Regions from separate parts of the Rhizorhabdus wittichii genome, predicted to be linked through region 1. Evidence: predicted binding sites of a transcription regulator. Region 1 holds the regulator's gene; each other region holds the start of a gene.

Region 1 (6,151 bases):
CTCCCGTTTACCTATGTGGCGCCTGCCGCTATGCCGCCGGGCGATGAGCAACAAGCTGACCGAGATCTGCGACGCCAAGCGCGATCATGTCGCCCGCCGCAAGGCGGAGACCTCCTTCGCCGAGCTGACGGCGCGGGCCAAGGCCGCCGACGCGCCGCGCGGCTTCCGCGCCGCGCTCGACCGCAAGGTGGCCGAGGGCGGCTACGGCCTGATCGCCGAGATCAAGAAGGCGTCGCCGTCCAAGGGGCTGATCCGTCCCGATTTCGATCCGCCCGCCCATGCCCGCGCCTATCAGGCAGCGGGGGCGGCCTGCCTGTCGGTGCTCACCGACATGCCCTATTTCCAGGGCCATGACGACTATCTGGTGCAGGCGCGCGCCGCCTGCGCGCTGCCGGCGCTGCGCAAGGACTTCATCGTCGATCCCTGGCAGGTGACCGAGGCCCGCGCGCTGGGCGCCGACGCGATCCTGATCATCGTCGCCGCGCTCGACGACGGCCAGATGGCCGAGATCGAGGCCGCAGCGATCGAGCATGGCATGGACGCGCTGGTCGAGGTCCACGACGCCGACGAGTTCGACCGGGCGTTGCGACTGCACTCGCGGCTGATCGGCGTCAACAACCGCGACCTGCGCGACTTCACCATCGACTTCGCCCGCACCTACGAGCTGGTCGGCCACGCGCCCGCGGGCTGCACCTTCGTCGCCGAGAGCGGGCTCGGCTCCAAGGCCGACCTCGACGCCATGGCCGAGCATGGCGTGGGCTGCTTCCTGGTCGGGGAATCGCTGATGCGGCAGGACGACCTCGCCGCGGCGACGCGCAGGCTGCTGACCGGGGCATGAGCCCGAAGCTCACCCATATCGACGCCGAGGGCGCCGCCCGCATGGTCGACGTGTCGGCCAAGGCGGAGACGAAGCGCGAGGCGGTGGCCGAGGGCCGCATCCTGATCGGCGCGGCGGCGCTCGACGCGATCCGCGCCGGATCGGTCAAGAAGGGCGACGTGCTCGCGGTCGCGCGCGTCGCCGGGATCATGGCGGCGAAGAAGACCGCCGATCTGATCCCGCTCTGCCATCCGCTGCCGATCTCGGGCGTCACCCTCGACCTCGCGATCGAGGCCGACGGCATCCGCGCCACCGCGACCGTCGCCACCACCTACACCACCGGCATCGAGATGGAGGCGCTGACCGCCGTCACCGCCGCGCTGCTGACCGTCTACGACATGGCCAAGGCGCTCGACCGGGGAATGCGGATCGAGGGCGTCCGCCTGCTGTCCAAGACCGGCGGCAAGTCGGGCGACTGGAAGGTCGGGGACGCCTGATGGCCCTGATCGCGGTCGCCGAGGCGCAGGCCCGCATGCTCGCGCTGAAGGCGCCGCTGGCGATCGAGACGGTGCCGCTGTTCGATGCCGCCGGCCGCTTCGCCGCCGCCGACATCCGCGCCCGCCGCACCCAGCCCGCCGCCGACCTGTCGGCGATGGACGGCTATGCGATCCGCTTCGCCGAACGGCCGGGCCCGTGGACCGTGGTCGGCGAGAGCGCGGCGGGCGGCGGGCTCGGCCGCGCGCTGGCGCCGGGCGAAGCCGCGCGCATCTTCACCGGCGCGCCGGTGCCCGAGGGCGCCGACGTGATCCTGGTCCAGGAGGAGGCCGCGCGCGACGGCGACCGGCTGGCCATGACGGGCGAGGGGCCGCCCCGGATCGGCGCGCACATCCGCCGGCGCGGCGGCGACTTCGCCGAGGGCGGCCTGCTGATCCCCGAGGGCGCGCCGATCGGCGCGGCGGCGATCGCGCTGGCGGCGAGCGGCGGCCATGGCGCGGTCGCCGTCCACCGTCGGCCGCGCATTGCGCTGCTGTCGACCGGCAACGAGCTGGTCGCGCCGGGCGCGCCGACGCCGGGGGCGCTGCTCCCCGCCTCCAACGGCCCGATGCTGGCGGCGCTGCTGCGGGGAGAGGCCTGCGCGGTGCAGGACCATGGCATCGTCCGCGACGATCTCGACGCGATCGCCGCCGCCTTCACGGCGATGGCGGCGGGCGCCGACATCATCGTCACGACCGGGGGCGCCTCGGTCGGCGACCATGACCTGGTGCTGCCGGCGCTGGAGAAGGCGGGCGCGCGGATCGATGTCTGGAAGGTGCGGATGAAGCCGGGCAAGCCGGTGATGATCGGCACGCTCGGCGACACGATCATACTCGGCCTGCCCGGCAATCCGGTGTCGGCCTTCGTCACCGCGACCCTGTTCCTCAAGCCGCTGATCGCGCACCTGCTCGGCGCGGCGAACCCGGTGCCGGAGCCGGTCGTCGCGCGGCTCGGCGCGCCGCTGGCGGCGACGCGGGACCGGGCCGAATATTTCCGCGGACGCTGGGCCGGCGGCCGCGCGGTGCCGTTGTCGGGACAGGACAGCGCGGGGCTGTCGGCGCTGGTCGACGCGGCGCTGCTGATCGTCCGCCCGCCGGACTCGCCCGGCCTCGACGAAGGCGCCGAGGTGCCGGTTTTACCGATCGCTTGACAGATTCCGGCCAGTTGCCTAAATGTTCTCCGTCCGTTCCCGACGAGGGCATTTGCCATGCTGACCCGCAAGCAACATGAACTGCTGTGCTTCATCAACGACCGGCTGTTGCAGACCGGCGTGTCCCCCTCGTTCGAGGAGATGAAGGAGGCGCTCGACCTCAAGTCGAAGTCGGGCGTCCACCGCCTGATCAGCGCGCTCGAGGAACGCAATTTCATCCGCCGCCTGCCCAACCGCGCCCGCGCGCTGGAGGTGCTGCGCATGCCCGAGACGGCAACCGCCAAGCCGACCGCCGCCGCGTCGGGCAAGGCGAAGGCCGCCGCGCCGGCCGTCCCGCAGGCTGCCAACGAGAATGTGCTGGAGATTCCGCTGCACGGCCGCATCGCCGCCGGCCTGCCGATCGAGGCGCTGGAAGGGCAGAGCAGCCTGTCGGTGCCCGCCGCGCTGCTCGGCCCGGGCGAGCATTATGCGCTCGAGGTGGCCGGGGATTCGATGGTCGAGGCCGGCATCCTCGACGGCGACTATGCGCTGATCCGCCGCGCCGAGACGGCCCGCGACGGCGAGATCGTCGTCGCGCTGATCGCCGATGCCGAGGCGACGCTCAAATATTTCCGCCGCGAGGGCGCGATGATCCGGCTCGACCCGGCCAACCGCGCCTATGACCCGCAGCGCTACAAGCCCGACCAGGTCCGCATCCAGGGCAAGCTCGCCGGCCTGTTGCGGCGCTACTGATTGTCGACGTCATCCACCCTCTCCTCGTCATGCCAGTACAGGCTGGCATGACGGTTAGGTGGGGTTTGGCCGCTCCAGCGACAGGTAGATGCTGTCGCACCACTCCTCGCCGACCAGCCAGGTTCGCTCGGCGAAGCCGTTTTCCGCGAAATTCAGCCGCCTGAGCAAGTTCAGCGATCCGACATTGCGCGGATCGACGTCGGCGACGATCCGCTCCAACCCATGGACGTCGAACGCCCGCCCGATCAGCGGCGTCAGCGCCTCGGCGGCGAGCCCCAAACCCCAATGGTCGGGCCGCAGGATGAAACCGATCTCGGGAAAGCGGTAGAGCCCGGCCTTGCCGATCACCCTTCCCGCATGTTCGATCACGAAATCCTCGCCCTCCGCGGGCGGAATCGCGATCATGTCATCCAGCCAGGCACGGGTGTCGTCGATCGATGCATGGGGCAGGCTCGACCAATAACGCATTGCCGTCCGGTCGCTCAGCACCGCGTGCAGATCGTCCAGGTCGCTCGGACGAACGGCTCGAAGCAGCAGGCGCGCGGTGCGGATCTCGACCATTGTTGCTCCCTTACATCCGGAAGGTCGACCAGGGGTGGCGGCCGACCGCCGCCGCCACGCTGTCGACCGCACCGCGATCGAGGTCAATGGCGAGGCCGCCGGTCCGCGCCAGCAGCGGGCGGTCGATCTTGAGCCAGCGCGGCGTGCAGCCGCGCGGCAGGCGGCGTTCGCTGATCGCGATGTCGGCGGCGGCGCAGGCTCGCGACAGCCGGGTCCAGTCGAGCCGATAGGGGCTGCGCGTCGCGAGGATGCGCCAGCGCCGCCCACCGCGTTGGATATCGGTGATGCAGAGATCGGCCGAGCAGCGCGCCTGCATCAGCGCATCGACCGGCAGCGCTTCGGCATCGACGCCCGCCGCCTCGCCGAGCACGCCGCGGATATAGTCGCCCGCGCGATCGCGCAGCAGCGCGACCCGGCCATCGCCGAGGACGAAGGCGACGTGGCGGCCGTCACCCGTCACCAGCAGGTCGGGCGTCGGCGACAGCAGCGCCCATAGCGCGCCCGCCGCGACGGGCAGCAGCCCCCAGCGCCGCGCCCGCGTCCGCCACAGCGCCAGCCACAATCCGCCCGCCGCCATCAGCGTGAAGGCACCCCACGCCATGGTCGGCAGCATCGCCACCGCGCCGGGCGCCGCCGCGACGGTCCGCGCGATCCACAGCAGCAGCGCGAGCGCCTGCGACACCAGCCACCAGGCCGGCGCGCCGATCCCGGCGATGTCGAGCAGCAGCGCCAGCGCCTCCAGCGGCATGATCACGAAGGTGGTGAGCGGGATCGCGACCATGTTGGCGAGCGCGCCGTAGAAGCCCGACTTGTGGAAATGGAACAGCGCGATCGGCGCGAGCGCGACCTCGATCACCAGCCCCGACAGCAGCAGCACCGCCAGGCCCCGGCCGAACCGCGCCGCCGCCCCCTCGTCGCGACGCGCGGCGAAGGCGGCGACGCGCGGATGGTCGAGCGTCGCGACCAGCGCGGTCACCGCCGCGAAGCTGAGCTGGAAGCTCGGCCCCGCCAGCGCCTCGGGCCAGAACAGCAGCACGACCAGCGCGCCCGTCGCGACCAGCCGCAGGGTCAGCGCCTCGCGCCCCATCGCGATCCCGGCCAGCACCAGCAGCGCGGCGACGCACGACCGGATCGTCGGCACCTGCGCGCCCGACAATAATGTATAGGCGATACCTGCCAGCGCCCCGGCGCCCGCCGCGATCAGCAGCAGCGGCGCGCGCAGCGCCAGCGCCGGGCTGAGCGCGAGCAGCCGCAGGGCGAGCAGCAGCACGCCGCCGACCACCGCCGAGACGTGCAGCCCCGACACCGACAGCAGGTGCGCGAGCCCCGACCGGCGCAGCGCCTCGGCATCCTCCTCGGCGATCGCGCCCTGGTCGCCGGTCGCGAGCGAGGCGGCGATGCCCCCGGCACTCATCCCCGTCACCCGCGCCTCGATATGCTCCGACAGGCGGGCGCGGCGATCAGCGAGCCAGTCGAGCGGGCCGCGCCCGTCGCCGGCCGGCACGATCCCGGGCGGGTCGAGCGCCTTGCCGGTCGCGCCGATCCCCTGGAACCAGGCGGCGCGCGCGAAATCATAGGCGCCGGGCACCGCCGGCGGCGCGGGCGGCATCAGCCGGGCGCGCACCCGGATGCGCCCGCCGGCCGCGACCGGCCGCTCCAGATCGGCCTGGTCGACGTTGAGCCGGATGCGGTGCGGCAGCAGCAGGCCGGCATCGGGCGCGATCGTCAGCCGGGTCAGCTCGCGCGCGGGCATCCGCTCGACCGCCTCGATCCGGCCCGCGACCTCGGTCACCACCGGCCGGTCGATGCGCGGCGCGGCGACCCAGTCGGCGCGTGCCCAGACCAGCAGCAGCCCGGCGATCGCCGCCAGCGCCCCGACCAGCAGCATCCGTCCGGCCCGCCGCCCGACACCGAGGGCGACCCCGCACAGCGCGATCCCGGCGAGAAGCGCCAGCGCCGCGAACCAGCCGTTCCGGTCGGGCAGCACCAGCCACAAGGCGATGCCGCCGCCGAGCGCGACCGGCAGCCACAGCGCGACCTGGTCCCGCTCCGCCTCCAGCCAGGCTTCGAGTCGCGCGGCGATCCTATGGCCGATCGCCGGGCGGACGGCGGACCCGATCGGCGGCGGCGCCCGGAAAAGCCCGGCTTTCAGCATGTCGCCGGACGCCACCGCCGATTCGCAGCGGTTGGCCCGTCCGCCGGTTTGACCCGGCGGGAAAATGCTTTACGGGGCGCATCGACATCGCAGGCCATCGGGCCCGATCTTGGAGAAAGCGCGCGTGGGCGCAAGCATGGAAAAGCAGACCGTCGTCACCCGTTTCGCCCCGTCGCCGACGGGCTTCCTGCACATCGGCGGC
Region 2 (6,151 bases), 2.4 Mb from region 1:
GGGGATGTGCGCGCCATGATCGTAGAATATCTCCGAGCAGGGACCGCAGGGGCCGGTGTCGCCCATCGACCAGAAATTGTCCGAGGTCGGGATGCGGATGATCCGGCTCTCGGGCATGCCGATCTTCTTCCACAGGTCGAACGCCTCGTCGTCGGTGTGGAAGACGGTGACGGTCAGCCGGTCGGCCGGGATGCCCCAGGTGCCGGTGATCAGGCTCCAGGCGAGGCTGATCGCGCGTTCCTTGAAATAGTCGCCGAACGAGAAGTTGCCGAGCATCTCGAAGAAGGTGTGGTGGCGCGCGGTATATCCGACATTGTCGAGATCATTGTGCTTGCCGCCGGCGCGCACGCATTTCTGCGACGAGGTCGCGGTCGAATAGGGCCGTTTCTCGAGGCCTGTGAAGACATTCTTGAACGGCACCATGCCCGCGTTGACGAACATCAGCGTGGGATCGTTGTGCGGCACCAGCGGCGCCGACGGCACCAGTTCATGCCCTTCCTTCGCGAAATGGTCGAGGAACGAGCGGCGAATGTCGTTGGTCGAGGTCATGGGTGCGACTTAGGCGAGAGCAGGCCGCTTCTCAAGCGGTTCGGCGGAGGGCATGGCAGATCGTCGCTGCTACGTCCTAATGCGTATGGCCTAAAGCCCGCCCGGCGCGGAATATGACCCCATGATGTCCAGCCCCTCGAAACGATCCGTGGCCGTCCTGCTCGGCCTGTCCTGCCTCTTCGTATCGCAGGCCGCGACGGCCCGGCCCGACCGGCTCGCCCGCGAGGGCCATGCGCTGGCGGTGAAGCGGTGCGGCGCCTGCCACGCCACCGAGAAGACGGGCGCGAGCCCCCTCCCCATCGCGCCGCCCTTCCGTTCGCTGGGCTATCGCTATCCGGTGGAGACGCTCGACGAAGCGCTCGCCGAGGGGATCGTCGCGGGCCATCCCGACATGCCGTCAGATCCGTGGGAGCCGGCCGACATCAAGCGTTTCATCGCCTATCTGGAGAGCATCGGCCCGAAGCCGGCCAAGCCGCGCTGAGCCGCACGGTCATGCATAGGCGTAAGGTCCGCCCTTCTCCAAGGCGGCCTGATAGGCCGGGCGGGCATGGATGCGATCGAGCCAGGCGAGGATCGACGGGCGGCGGCCGTCGAGCTTGAGACGCTGGCGGCCGGCTTCGAGCGGGAAGCTCATCATCACGTCGGCGGCGCTGAACTCGGCACCGGCGAACCAGGGACGCTGGCTGAGCTCGCTCTCGACATAGTCGATGTGGGTCATAGCCATGCGGGTGACGAAGCCCCTGGCGGGCCATCCGAACGGCCCCATCCTGCCGATCACCAGCGACAGCAATAGCGGCGGCATCAGCGAGCCTTCGGCATAGTCGAGGAAATAGCGCCAGCGCAGCGCCCCGTCAGGGTCCTCGGGCGGGCCGAGCCGGCCGGCCGAGAGCGCCACCAGATATTCGAGGATCGTCGCGGTCTCGGCGACGACGCGGCCGTCATGCTCTACGACGGGCGACTTGCCGAGCGGATGGACCTGCTTGAGCGCGGGCGGCGCGAGCATCGTCTTCGGATCGCGTTCGTAGCGGCGGACCTCATAGGCGAGGCCCAGCTCCTCCAGCATCCACAGGACGCGCTGCGATCGCGAATTCTCGAGATGGTGGACGATGATCGCCATGGCAGCCTCCCGCGAGACGGCCCGGCTCGTCCGATCAGCCCGGCTCGTTCACATAGACGGCCAGTTCGTTACCCGAAGGCTCGCGGAAGTGGAAGCGGCGGCCACCGGGAAAAGCGAAGATCGGACGGCTGACCGTCCCGCCCGCCGCCTCGACAGACGCCAGCGCGGCTTCGAGATCGTCGGTCTCGATCACCGCGAGCGGCGCGCGGGTGGCGTCGCCCGCATCGCCGTTGAGGCCGATGTCGCTGCCGGCCTGCCCGGTCGTCGCGGCATAATCGGGGCCGAAGGCGGTCAGCGACCAGCCGAAGGCCTGTTCGAAGAAAGCCCTGGATGCGGCCGTGTCGCCGACCGGAAGCTCGACATAGTTGAGACGCGCGGTCATGGTTCTCGTCTCCCAATATTGGTCATCCCGGCGAAAGTCGGAATCTCCCTGCCTTTTCCATCGTCACCGCCAGCGGCACGAAGGAAAGGGAGATTCCAGCTTTCGCTGGAATGACGAGGGATGGTGCGGATGGGGGGGAGTCATCTCGCTCCCCCACCCTCGCCTCAGATGTCGTCGTCCTCGGACGGACCCGCCATCATCGCCTCGCCGACGCCGTCGGCATTGCCGCGGATCGCGGCTTCGAGCTTGGCGGCGACCTCGGGATTCTCGCGCAGATAGACCTTCGAATTCTCGCGGCCCTGGCCGATACGGATCGAATCATAGCTGAACCAGGCGCCCGACTTCTCGACGAGGCCGGCCTTGACGCCGAGGTCGAGCAATTCGCCGACCTTCGACACGCCCTCGCCATACATGATGTCGAACTCGACCTGCTTGAACGGCGGGGCGACCTTGTTCTTGACGACCTTGACGCGGGTGGCGTTGCCGACCACCTCGTCGCGGTCCTTGATCGCGCCGGTACGGCGGATGTCGAGACGGACCGAAGCGTAGAATTTCAGCGCGTTGCCGCCGGTCGTCGTCTCCGGCGAACCGTACATCACGCCGATCTTCATGCGGATCTGGTTGATGAAGATGACCAGGCACTTCGACCGGCTGATCGAGCCGGTGATCTTGCGCAGCGCCTGGCTCATCAGCCGGGCCTGGAGGCCGACATGGCTGTCGCCCATCTCGCCCTCGATCTCGGCGCGGGGAACCAGCGCCGCGACCGAGTCGATCACCAGCACGTCGATCGCGTTCGAGCGGACCAGCGTGTCGGCGATCTCCAGCGCCTGCTCGCCGGTGTCGGGCTGCGAGACGATCAACTCGTCGATATTGACGCCGAGCTTCTTGGCATAGACCGGATCGAGCGCATGCTCGGCGTCGATGAACGCCGCGGTGCCGCCCGCCTTCTGCGCCTCGGCGATCGCGTGGAGCGCGAGCGTGGTCTTGCCCGAGCTTTCCGGCCCGAACACCTCGACGACGCGCCCCTTGGGCAGGCCGCCGATGCCGAGCGCGATGTCGAGCCCGAGCGACCCGGTCGAGATCGCCTCGACCTGCATCGTCTCGCGGCTGCCGAGCTTCATCGCCGAGCCCTTGCCGAAGGCGCGGTCGATCTGCGCCAATGCGGCTTCAAGGGCCTTCTGCCTATCCATATTCGCTGCTTCCCTTTCGGATCCGATGAGCTTCAACTGCGCCGACATGTGCGTCACTCCCTCGTAGATCGGGTGGCCCGAAACCTCAAACCGGAAACGCGTGTACTCTTAATGTTCCATTAGAACAAGGGGAGAACTTATATTGTTTTGCCCTCAGACGCCGGGCGGCGGACATCCGTCCGCCTTGGCTATCCTCGCATAAGCTCGGGCGGCCGTTCGGCCTTGCGGGATGCTGGCGCATCCCGACGCTGAGCTGATCGTCGGAGCCCGTCAGGGCTGCGCAAGCGCGAACGCGCGCCCGAGCTTATGCGAGGATAGCCAAGGTCGCGGATGCGACCGCCAGCGCCTGAGGCTAACCAAGACGCGCGTGATCCGCGAGCGCCTCCCGCGCGGCCTGGCCGATCTGCTGGACCGAGAACGGCTTGGGCAGGAAGCCGATATTGTCGAGGTCGATCGAGCGGCGGAGCTGTTCCTCGGCATAGCCCGACATGAAGATGATCGGCAGGTCGGGCCGCTTCTCGCGCGCCGCGCGGGCCATGGAGGGGCCGTCCATCGTCGGCATCACCACGTCGGAGATGACGAGGTCGATCGGCTCCTCTCCGGCTTCCAATATCTCCAGCCCCTCCTCGCCGTTGGTGGCGGTGAGGACCTTGTAGCCCTGCCGCGCCAGCGCCCGCTCGGCGACGGCGCGCACCATCGCCTCGTCCTCGACCAGCAGGATGGTGCCGGTGCCCCACAGCTCGGTGCTCGCCTCCTTGACCGGCGCGCGGGCGGCGGCGGCCTTGGCGGGCGCCTCATGGACCGGCAGGTAGATGACGAAGCTCGTCCCCGCCCCCACCTCGCTCTCGGCGAAGATGAAGCCGCCGGTCTGCTTGACGATGCCATAGACGGTCGACAGGCCCAGGCCGGTGCCCTTGCCCACCTCCTTGGTGGTGAAGAAGGGCTCGAAGATCTTGTTGAGGTTCTCGGCCGAGATGCCGCTGCCGGTGTCGGTCACCTTCATCGCGGTATATTCGGTCACCGGCATGATCTCGATGCCGAGCCTCCGAACGTCGGCCTGCGAGACCGCATAGGTGTGGATCGTCAGCATGCCGCCGTCGGGCATCGCGTCGCGCGCGTTGACGGCGAGGTTGACGATCACCTGCTCGAGCTGCCCCGGATCGGCGCGGACGGTGCCGAGGTTGCGGCCATGGCTGACCTCGAGCCGGACGGTCTCGCCCAGCAGCCGGTTGAGCAGGTTCGATATCTCCGAGATGACGTCGGGGATCTGCAGGATCTGCGGGCGCAGCGTCTGCTGCCGCGAGAAGGCCAGGAGCTGGCGGGTCAGCGCCGCCGCGCGGTTCGAATTGTGCTTGATCTGCTGGATGTCGTCATAGTCGCTGTCGCCGGGGATGTGGCGCATCGTCATCAGGTCGCAATGGCCGATGATCGCGGTCAGGATATTGTTGAAGTCGTGCGCGACGCCGCCGGCGAGCTGGCCGACCGCCTGCATCTTCATCGCCTGGGCGACCTGCCGCTTGAGCCGCGACTCCTCGCTATTGTCCTTGAGGCTGAGCAGCACCGACGCCTTGCCGAGCCCCTTGGCGGCGGCAATCGTCAGCGAGACATTCTCCTCGGGCCGTTCCTTCAGCCGCACCGACAGGTCGCTCGCCGATCCACGCCCGGCGGAGAAGCGCCGTACCGCGTCGGAGACGGCGGCCTTGTCCTCCTCGACGACGAGGTCGCTCGGATAGACGATCGTCGCCTCCGGCCCCAGCCCGGCGGCGCGGCGGAACGAGCTGTTCATGAACAGGACGCGGCCGTCGCGCTCGGCCACGGCCAGGCCGATCGGCAGCATGCCGAGCAGCGCGTGGAGATCGCCGGTCGCCACCGCCCGCGCCTCCGCGCCATGGCCGGTCGGCTCGTCGAGCAGCAGGAACAGCGTGGCGTCGGCCCCGCCTTGGTTGTCGAGGGGTATCTGGATCAGGCGCACCGGATCGGCGGTAGCGGGATCGGCGGTGAGCCGGATCATGTCGCCGTCGCTGCGCAGCAGCTCGGCAAAGGCCCAGCCCGCGCTCGGCGCGTCGGCCGATCCCAGCGCGCGCTGCAGGAAGACGCGATTGGCGACGAGGCCGATGCCATTGCCGTCGACCAGCGCGGTCATCACCCCCGCGCTGCCGATCCGCCGGCCGATCTCGCTGCCCAGCATCCGCATGATGTCGCCCAGGCCGTCGAACTCGCTCGACCGGTGGAAGCGCCAGACGAGGTGATCGTCGCCATTGCCCGCGCGCCGGACGATCACGTCGATCAGGCCGCGATCGGTCGACAACCCGGCGATCTGGGCGAGGCCATCGCGTCGCGCCGCCAGCGCCGCCGAGGAAAGCTGCATCCGGGTGGTCGCGTCGAGCGGCAGGCCCGGCGGCGTCGGCAGCCCGCCGAACCAGGTCTCATATTGGCGATTGGCGCAGAGCAGCTCGCCACCCGGTCCGGTGATCGCGACACCGGACGCCGAATCCTCGATCGTGCCGAGCAGCAATTCGGTGTCGAGCAGCCGTACGGGCCGGCTGTGGATCCGCGCGCGGACCGTCGCCACCAGCAGGATCATGCCGATCCCCAGGCAGAAGGCGAGCATGAACAGGCCGGCGACCAGCAGATTGTCGGTCGCGCCCCAGATCATCCCGGCCATGCCGATCGAGGCGATGAAGGCGAGCACCGCCAGCAGCAGGTTGAGCGCGAAGCGGCCCGAGCTCGCGGAGATCGGGGCGGCGGAGAACAGCGTGGCCATCCGCGCTTGTTCTCCGCCGCCCGTCCTTTCGTCAAGCGGGACGCCCTACCAGATGTGCAGGCGATCCGCCGGCGCGAGGTACATCTTCTCGTCGGCCTTCACGTCATAGGCCTCGTAGAAGGGATCGAGGTTGCGGACGACCCAGGCGC
Region 3 (6,151 bases), 2.8 Mb from region 1:
CTGGTTCGGATCGGAGGAGATCGGCCTGTTCGGCGGCGCCGCCTATCGCGAGAAGCACAAGGACGAGAAACACCATCTGCTCGCCGAATCCGATTTCGGCTCGGACCGCATCTGGCGCTACCAGACCTCGATCGCCGAGGCCGCCCTGCCGGCGATGAAGCCGCTCGCGGCGGCGCTCGCCCCGCTCGGCATCCAGCCCGCGCCGCGCAACGGCGACGCGTCGGGATCGGACATCTCCGAGATCCAGAAGCTCGGCATCCCGGTGATCGAGCTGGGCCAGGACGGCACCCGCTATTTCGACGTCCACCACACCCCCGACGACACGCTCGACAAGGTCGATCCGGCGCAGCTCCGCCAGAATGTCGCCGCCTGGACGGCGCTGCTGTCGGTCACCGCCAACGACCCGACCGATTACGGCCCGGTCCCGCCCCGCGCCCACTGATCCCTGGCCAACTGATCCCGGCGGGCGGCGGCAAATGTCGCCGCCCAGCAAAGGACCAGCAACACAGCGGTCATACCTCGGCTGTCGCGACCGCCCGCAGGAACGGCGGCGCAAGCAGGAGAACGCAATGACCATGATGATGCTTTTGGGGGCGCTGACCGCATCCCTGGCGGGCGCGGATGGAGGCCATCTCCATCGCACGACGATCGAGCATCGCGGCGCGCCCGTGACGATCGACTACCGGGCGAGCACTGCGCTCAGCACCCGCCAGACCGGGATGTCGCCGCCGACGCGGACCGGCGGGGTCGTCCGCTGCGCCTGGGTCGCCCGGGTGGCGGTCGAGCGGAGGCTGGGCGGCGCCGACGGACTCAGCCGCGTCGTTGACACCGGGCTGCAGCTCAAGGGCAGCCAGCCCGGCACCTGCACCGCCGCGAAGAAGGCGATCGAGCGCGAGGTCGCCGCGCGCGGCGACGAGGTCCGCCGCCACGTGCTGGCGGTGGTCGAGCGCGACCGCGCGACCTTGCTCGCCGAGCTCGAGGCCGCCGCGCGGCCGAACGCGAGCTGATCGTGCGTCTCCGGGCAGCGACCATTTTTTCCGGCCTGCTGCTCGGTGGCCAGGCAATGCAGGCGGCGCGGGCGGCGGACTGGTCGCCCTCGCTCTCCGCGACGCTGACCAGCGACGAGCGCCGCCGCGGGCTGAGCTGGAGCGACGGCCGTCCGGCGGCGAGCGCGCGCCTGTCGCTGCAACCCGTCGAGGGCCTGTCGGTCTCGGTCGCGGGCACGACGCTGCGCCACGGCGCGCGGCACGATGGCGCCGCGATCGGGATCGACAGCGCGCTAGTCTACACGCAGGACTTCGGCGCGATCCGCGCCGACGCCCAGGTCAGCCACCACGCCTTCCCCGGCCATGGCGGCGCGAACTTTGTCGAGCTGGGCGGCGGCGCGGGGACGACGATCGGCCCGGTGCAGTTCGACCTGTTCGGCCTCTACGCCCCCAAGCAGGACGCGATCGGCGGCGACAATCTCTACCTCGCCGCCGCCGCCTCGGTCGCGATCGTCGGGACGCCGGTCACGGTCGGCGCGCAGGTCGGCCGGTCGAGCGGCACGTCCGACGATCCCGTCCGCTCCGCCCGCCTCCGCCCGCACGGCCGCTACACCGACGCGGCGCTGCGCGTCGACTATGTCGCCGGGCCCTTCACGATCGGCGTCGACCTGACCGACAGCTGGCACGGCCGCCGCGTGGCCAGCGGCCCGATCGCGGCTGACGCCGGACGGCGGGTTTCGGCGCGGATCGGGGTCAGCCTCTAATTCCTCATGCCGGCAGGCTCTACCCCCGCTTCGGAATCTCCAGCCCGCGCTGCACCGCCGGGCGGGCGAGGCCGCGGTCGAGCCAGGCGGGGACGTTCTTCAGGCCGTCATATTCGACGAGGTCGCGCGCCTCGTAGAAGGTGATCAGGTTGCGGACCCAGCCGAGGGTCGAGACATCGGCGATGCTGTAGTCCGCCCCCATGATCCAGTCGCGGCCGTCGAGCCGCTGTTCGAGTACGCCGAGCAGCCGCTTCGACTCGGCGACGTAGCGCTCCAGCGGGCGCTTGTCCTCATAGGCCTTGCCGGCGAATTTGTTGAAGAAGCCGACCTGGCCGAACATCGGGCCGATCCCGGCATTCTGGAAGAACACCCACTGGATCGTCTCGTAGCGCAGCGCCGGATCGGCGGCGATGAACCGGCCGCTCTTGTCGGCGAGGTAGATCAGGATCGCTCCCGACTCGAACAGGCCCAGCGGCCGGCCGCCGGGGCCGTCGGGATCGATGATCGCCGGAATCTTGCCGTTCGGGTTGAGCGACAGGAATTCGGGCGTGTGGCTCTGGTCGGCGGTGATGTCGACGAGGTGCGGCTCATAGGGAAGCCCCGTCTCCTCCAGCATGATCGACGCCTTCACCCCGTTGGGCGTGTTGAGCGAATAGAGCTGGATGCGGTCGGGATGTTCGGCCGGCCAGCGCCGGGTGATCGGAAAGGCGGAAAGATCGGCCATCGATGGTCTCCATTCTATGATCTGGGTTTTGTTTAACCCCCTCTTCCATCGTCATGCCAGCGGAGGCTGGCATCCATGTCTGTCGTCTCCTCAGATGGCATCTGGCTGGTGAGAGACATGGGCCCCAGCCTCCGCCGGGGCGACGGTGATATCAATAAACCTCGCTGTCCGGCTGGCCGCGCATCCGCAGGGTGTGGACCCCGGCGAAGGCCAGCCCGACCAGCCCCGCCACCACGCCGAAGATCGCCGGCGGGAAGCGGCCCTGCCCTGCCGGCATCCAGTCGCCGCGTTCCATGTTCGCGACGATCGCGAAGCGGCGGCCGACCGGATAGTCGGCCAGCTCGCCGCAGGCGATCGACAGACCGTCCTGGAAGGCCATCGTCCGGTCGCGGAACTCTATCCGCAGCGAGCAGATCGCCAGCGGCGACGGGTCGCTGCGATACTGCGCCACCACCCGCGCCGAAAGCTCGCGGCCGCCGCGCAGGATCGCGTCGCGACGCGCATATTCGGTGGCGGAGACCCAGGCGAAGACCAGGGTGAGGACGCTCAGCACCGCCCAGACGATCCGCAGCGACAGCCAATGGTCGGGCCTGTTCTCCGCCAGCGCCATCGACCGTCTGCCGCGTCAGTTCGGCAGGCCCGGCTCGCCGCCCTCCGGCGATGCCAGCAGGTCGACCGACGGCTCGCTCGCGCGGGTCTCGATCGCGCCCAGCTCGTCGATCTCCTTGTCGCCGGTCTCGACGTTGAGCTCGCGGAACTTGCGACCGGTGACGAGAACGCGGCCCTCGAAGCTCGACACGAATTTGTTGTAATTCTCGACCGCGCTGTTGAGCCCGCCGCCGACCCGGCGCAGATGGCCGGCCGCGGTCGACAACCGCTCGTACATCTCCTTGCCGAGCCGGCCGATCGCGCGCGCCTCCTCGGCCATCTTCTCCTGCCGCCAGACGCTGGCGATGGTGCGCGCGAGCGCGACGAGGTTGATCGGCGTCGCGATCAGCACGCGGCGCTGGTGCGCCCAGTCCCACAGCTCGGGGTCCTGCTCCATCGCCGCCGACAGGAAATGCTCGCCCGGGATGTACATGACGACATAATCGGCCGCATCGCCGAAACGATCCCAATAGCTTTTCTGGCCAAGCTGGTTGGCATGGGTGCGCAGCGCCGCCGCATGCGCCTTGAGCAGGGTCGCGCGCGCCGTCTCGTCGACCTCCTCGCTCGCGTCCATATAGGCGTTGAACGAGCATTTGGCGTCGACGATCAGCTTGCGGCCGCCGGGCAGGCGGACGACGACGTCGGGGCGCAGCCGGCCGTCCTCGGTATCGACCGACACCTCGGTCGCGAAATCGGCATAGGGCGACAGGCCCGCCTGTTCGAGCACGTTGCGCAGCGACTGCTCGCCCCAGCGCCCGCGCGCCTTGGGGCTGGCGCGCAGCGCGTTGACGAGGCGAGCGGCCTCGTCGCGCACCTGCCCCTGCCCCTGGCGGACCAGCTCGACCGCCTCGCGCAGGCCGGCATAGCTGTCGACCCGCTCCTTCTCGACCCGCTGCAACCCTTCCTCATAGCGCTTGAGGGTGGTCTCGACCGGGTTGAGCAACGCCTTGAGCTGCGCCTCGTTCTTCTCGCCCGCCTGGTGGAAGCGCTGGTCGGCGCGTTCGAGGAACTGGCGCTGCGCCTGGTCGAGCAGCTTGCCGCCGACCTCGGCGAACTGGGCCGCGAGCTGCTCCTTCGCCTCCTGGAGCTGGCGGATCTGCGCCTCGAACGCCTCGGTCCGCGCCTGCCGCTCGGCGGCGAGCCCGGCGCGATCCGCCTCCGACCGGGCGAGCGCGTCGCGCGCGGCGTCGAGCGCCCGGCGCAGCCCGGCGGCGTCCTCGGCCCCGCTCGCCAGCAGCCGGCCGCGCACCAGCCAGCCGATCGCGAGCCCGATCAGCAGGCAGGCGGGCAAGGCAAGGGCGACGATCGGCGACATGGGGCATCCTTTGGAACAGAATGGGAACCCTGCCCCGGACCGGCACGGATTGCAAGCGAACTCGCCGCTTCCCATCTGCCTCGCAATCGCTCTAATATCCCGCCAGGGCATATTGGGGGATTCTATGGCGGGTAGCGGCGAAGGCGCGTCACTGGCGGCGCGTATCCGGGGTTTCGGTCCGCTCTTGCGCAAGACGCTGCGACAGATCGGCGCGACCCGACTCGTCGTCACCGCGATCTTCCTGATCCTCGGCCTCGCCTTCGCCCGCTACAGCTGGAACGTGATGCTGGCGAAGGACGCCGAGCGCGCGCTGTTCGACGTGCGGCTGCTGCTCGCCAGCCCGCGGGTCGAGACCGATCCGCGCATCGCGATGGTGACCTTCACCGAGGACACGCTGCGCCTGACCGGCCGCCGCTCGCCGCTCGACCGCTCGATGCTGGCCAAGGGACTGCTCGCGCTCGACCGGATGAAGCCGAAGGCGATCGGCATCGATATCCTCGTCGATCAGCCGACGCCCGAGGACCAGATATTGATCGACGCCTTCCGGACGATGAAGACGCCGACCTATCTGGGCTTCGCGTCGCATGCGACCAACACGACCTTCATGACGCTCGACCAGGAGAATTTCCTCCGCGACTTCCTGCGGCAGACAAAACCCGGCAACGTCCACCCGACGAGCATCCGCCTGCTCGCCGACGACGACGGGGTGATGCGGAGTTGGCCGAACCAGCCGCGCGAGCTGCCGCCGCTGATGGCGAACTCGCTGACCGGCGGCGGCGAGCAGTTCCGGTCCTACCAGGGATCGATCCGCTACCGGCTGCCGAAGTTCGCCGACCGGCCGGTGTTCGACAAATTCCCGATCGAGATCATCGCCAATCCCGATCTGATCGAGGCGTTCCGCCCGCAGATCGAGGGGCGCTACATCATGATCGGCGGCGACATCCCCGACGTCGACCAGTTCATCACCCCCGCCTCGCGCATCCAGAAGGGCGAGACGACGATCGGGCTGGAGATCCACGCGACGCTGCTCGCGCAGATGCTCGACAACATCATGCCGCGCAAGATTCCGGGCTGGGGCCTGTGGCTGATCGCGCTCAGCGTGATCGCGCTCGGCGCGCTGACGGCGGTGTCGAACATGAAGATCTGGAAGCTCGGCCTGCTGCTGCTGGTCCAGGCGGGCGCGATCGCGGCGGTGCCGTTCATCTGGCAGTTCCACGGCATCGACACCCAGGGGCTGCCGGTGTTCGGCTGGCTGATCGGCTGGGTCTTCGCCTATTCGGCGGTCGGCACCGCGGCGCGGGGCATCGGATCGGAGCAGCGCAACTTCGCACAGTCGGCGCTCGGCAAATATCTGCCCGGCGACATCGCCAAGGACATCATGAAGAATCCGGAGCGGCTCCAGCTCCACGGCGAGAAGCGCGAGATCTACGCGCTGTTCAGCGACCTGGAAGGCTTCACCAAGCTCAGCCACCAGATCGAGCCGGAGATGGTCGCCTTCCTGCTCAACAAATATCTCGACGTGCTGTCGGAGACGGTGCTCGAACATGGCGGCACGATCGACAAGTTCGTCGGCGACGCGATCGTCGCCTTCTGGGGCGCGCCGATCAGCCGCCCCGACGATTGCGAGCGCGCCGTCCGCTGCGCGGTGGCGATGTACGAGGCGGGCGAACAGTTCCGCCGCGAGGCGCCCGAGGGCGTGCCGCCGATCGGCGTC

What was found. Region 1 encodes LexA, which represses DNA repair genes until DNA is damaged. Its sites were predicted from a motif close to GTTCCNCNCTTGTTCT; they were not measured.
Region 2: recA (recombinase RecA) is a predicted target of LexA. The motif match lies at 3,360-3,375, and genes of this name have one in related genera.
Region 3: HRJ34_RS03235 (DNA recombination protein RmuC) is a predicted target of LexA. The motif match lies at 4,450-4,465, and genes of this name have one in related genera.

Annotation. Positions count from the first base shown of each region.
Region 1 is NZ_CP059319.1:3,422,662-3,428,812, forward strand. Features, by position in the region: gene trpC (indole-3-glycerol phosphate synthase TrpC) at 44-838, shown strand; gene moaC (cyclic pyranopterin monophosphate synthase MoaC) at 835-1,314, shown strand; gene HRJ34_RS16430 (molybdopterin molybdotransferase MoeA) at 1,314-2,501, shown strand; gene lexA (transcriptional repressor LexA) at 2,559-3,233, shown strand; gene HRJ34_RS16440 (GNAT family N-acetyltransferase) at 3,288-3,794, opposite strand; gene HRJ34_RS16445 (ComEC/Rec2 family competence protein) at 3,805-5,949, opposite strand; gene gltX (glutamate--tRNA ligase) at 6,086-6,151, shown strand, end outside.
Region 2 is NZ_CP059319.1:1,019,515-1,025,665, forward strand. Features, by position in the region: gene alaS (alanine--tRNA ligase) at 1-549, opposite strand, end outside; gene HRJ34_RS04975 (c-type cytochrome) at 698-1,030, shown strand; gene HRJ34_RS04980 (glutathione S-transferase family protein) at 1,040-1,666, opposite strand; gene HRJ34_RS04985 (VOC family protein) at 1,701-2,048, opposite strand; gene recA (recombinase RecA) at 2,213-3,286, opposite strand; gene HRJ34_RS04995 (hybrid sensor histidine kinase/response regulator) at 3,591-6,002, opposite strand; gene HRJ34_RS05000 (M13 family metallopeptidase) at 6,048-6,151, opposite strand, start outside.
Region 3 is NZ_CP059319.1:650,595-656,745, reverse strand. Features, by position in the region: gene HRJ34_RS03260 (M20/M25/M40 family metallo-hydrolase) at 1-442, shown strand, start outside; gene HRJ34_RS03255 (hypothetical protein) at 570-1,007, shown strand; gene HRJ34_RS03250 (TorF family putative porin) at 1,010-1,750, shown strand; gene HRJ34_RS03245 (glutathione S-transferase family protein) at 1,770-2,474, opposite strand; gene HRJ34_RS03240 (hypothetical protein) at 2,626-3,084, opposite strand; gene HRJ34_RS03235 (DNA recombination protein RmuC) at 3,100-4,437, opposite strand; gene HRJ34_RS03230 (adenylate/guanylate cyclase domain-containing protein) at 4,562-6,151, shown strand, end outside.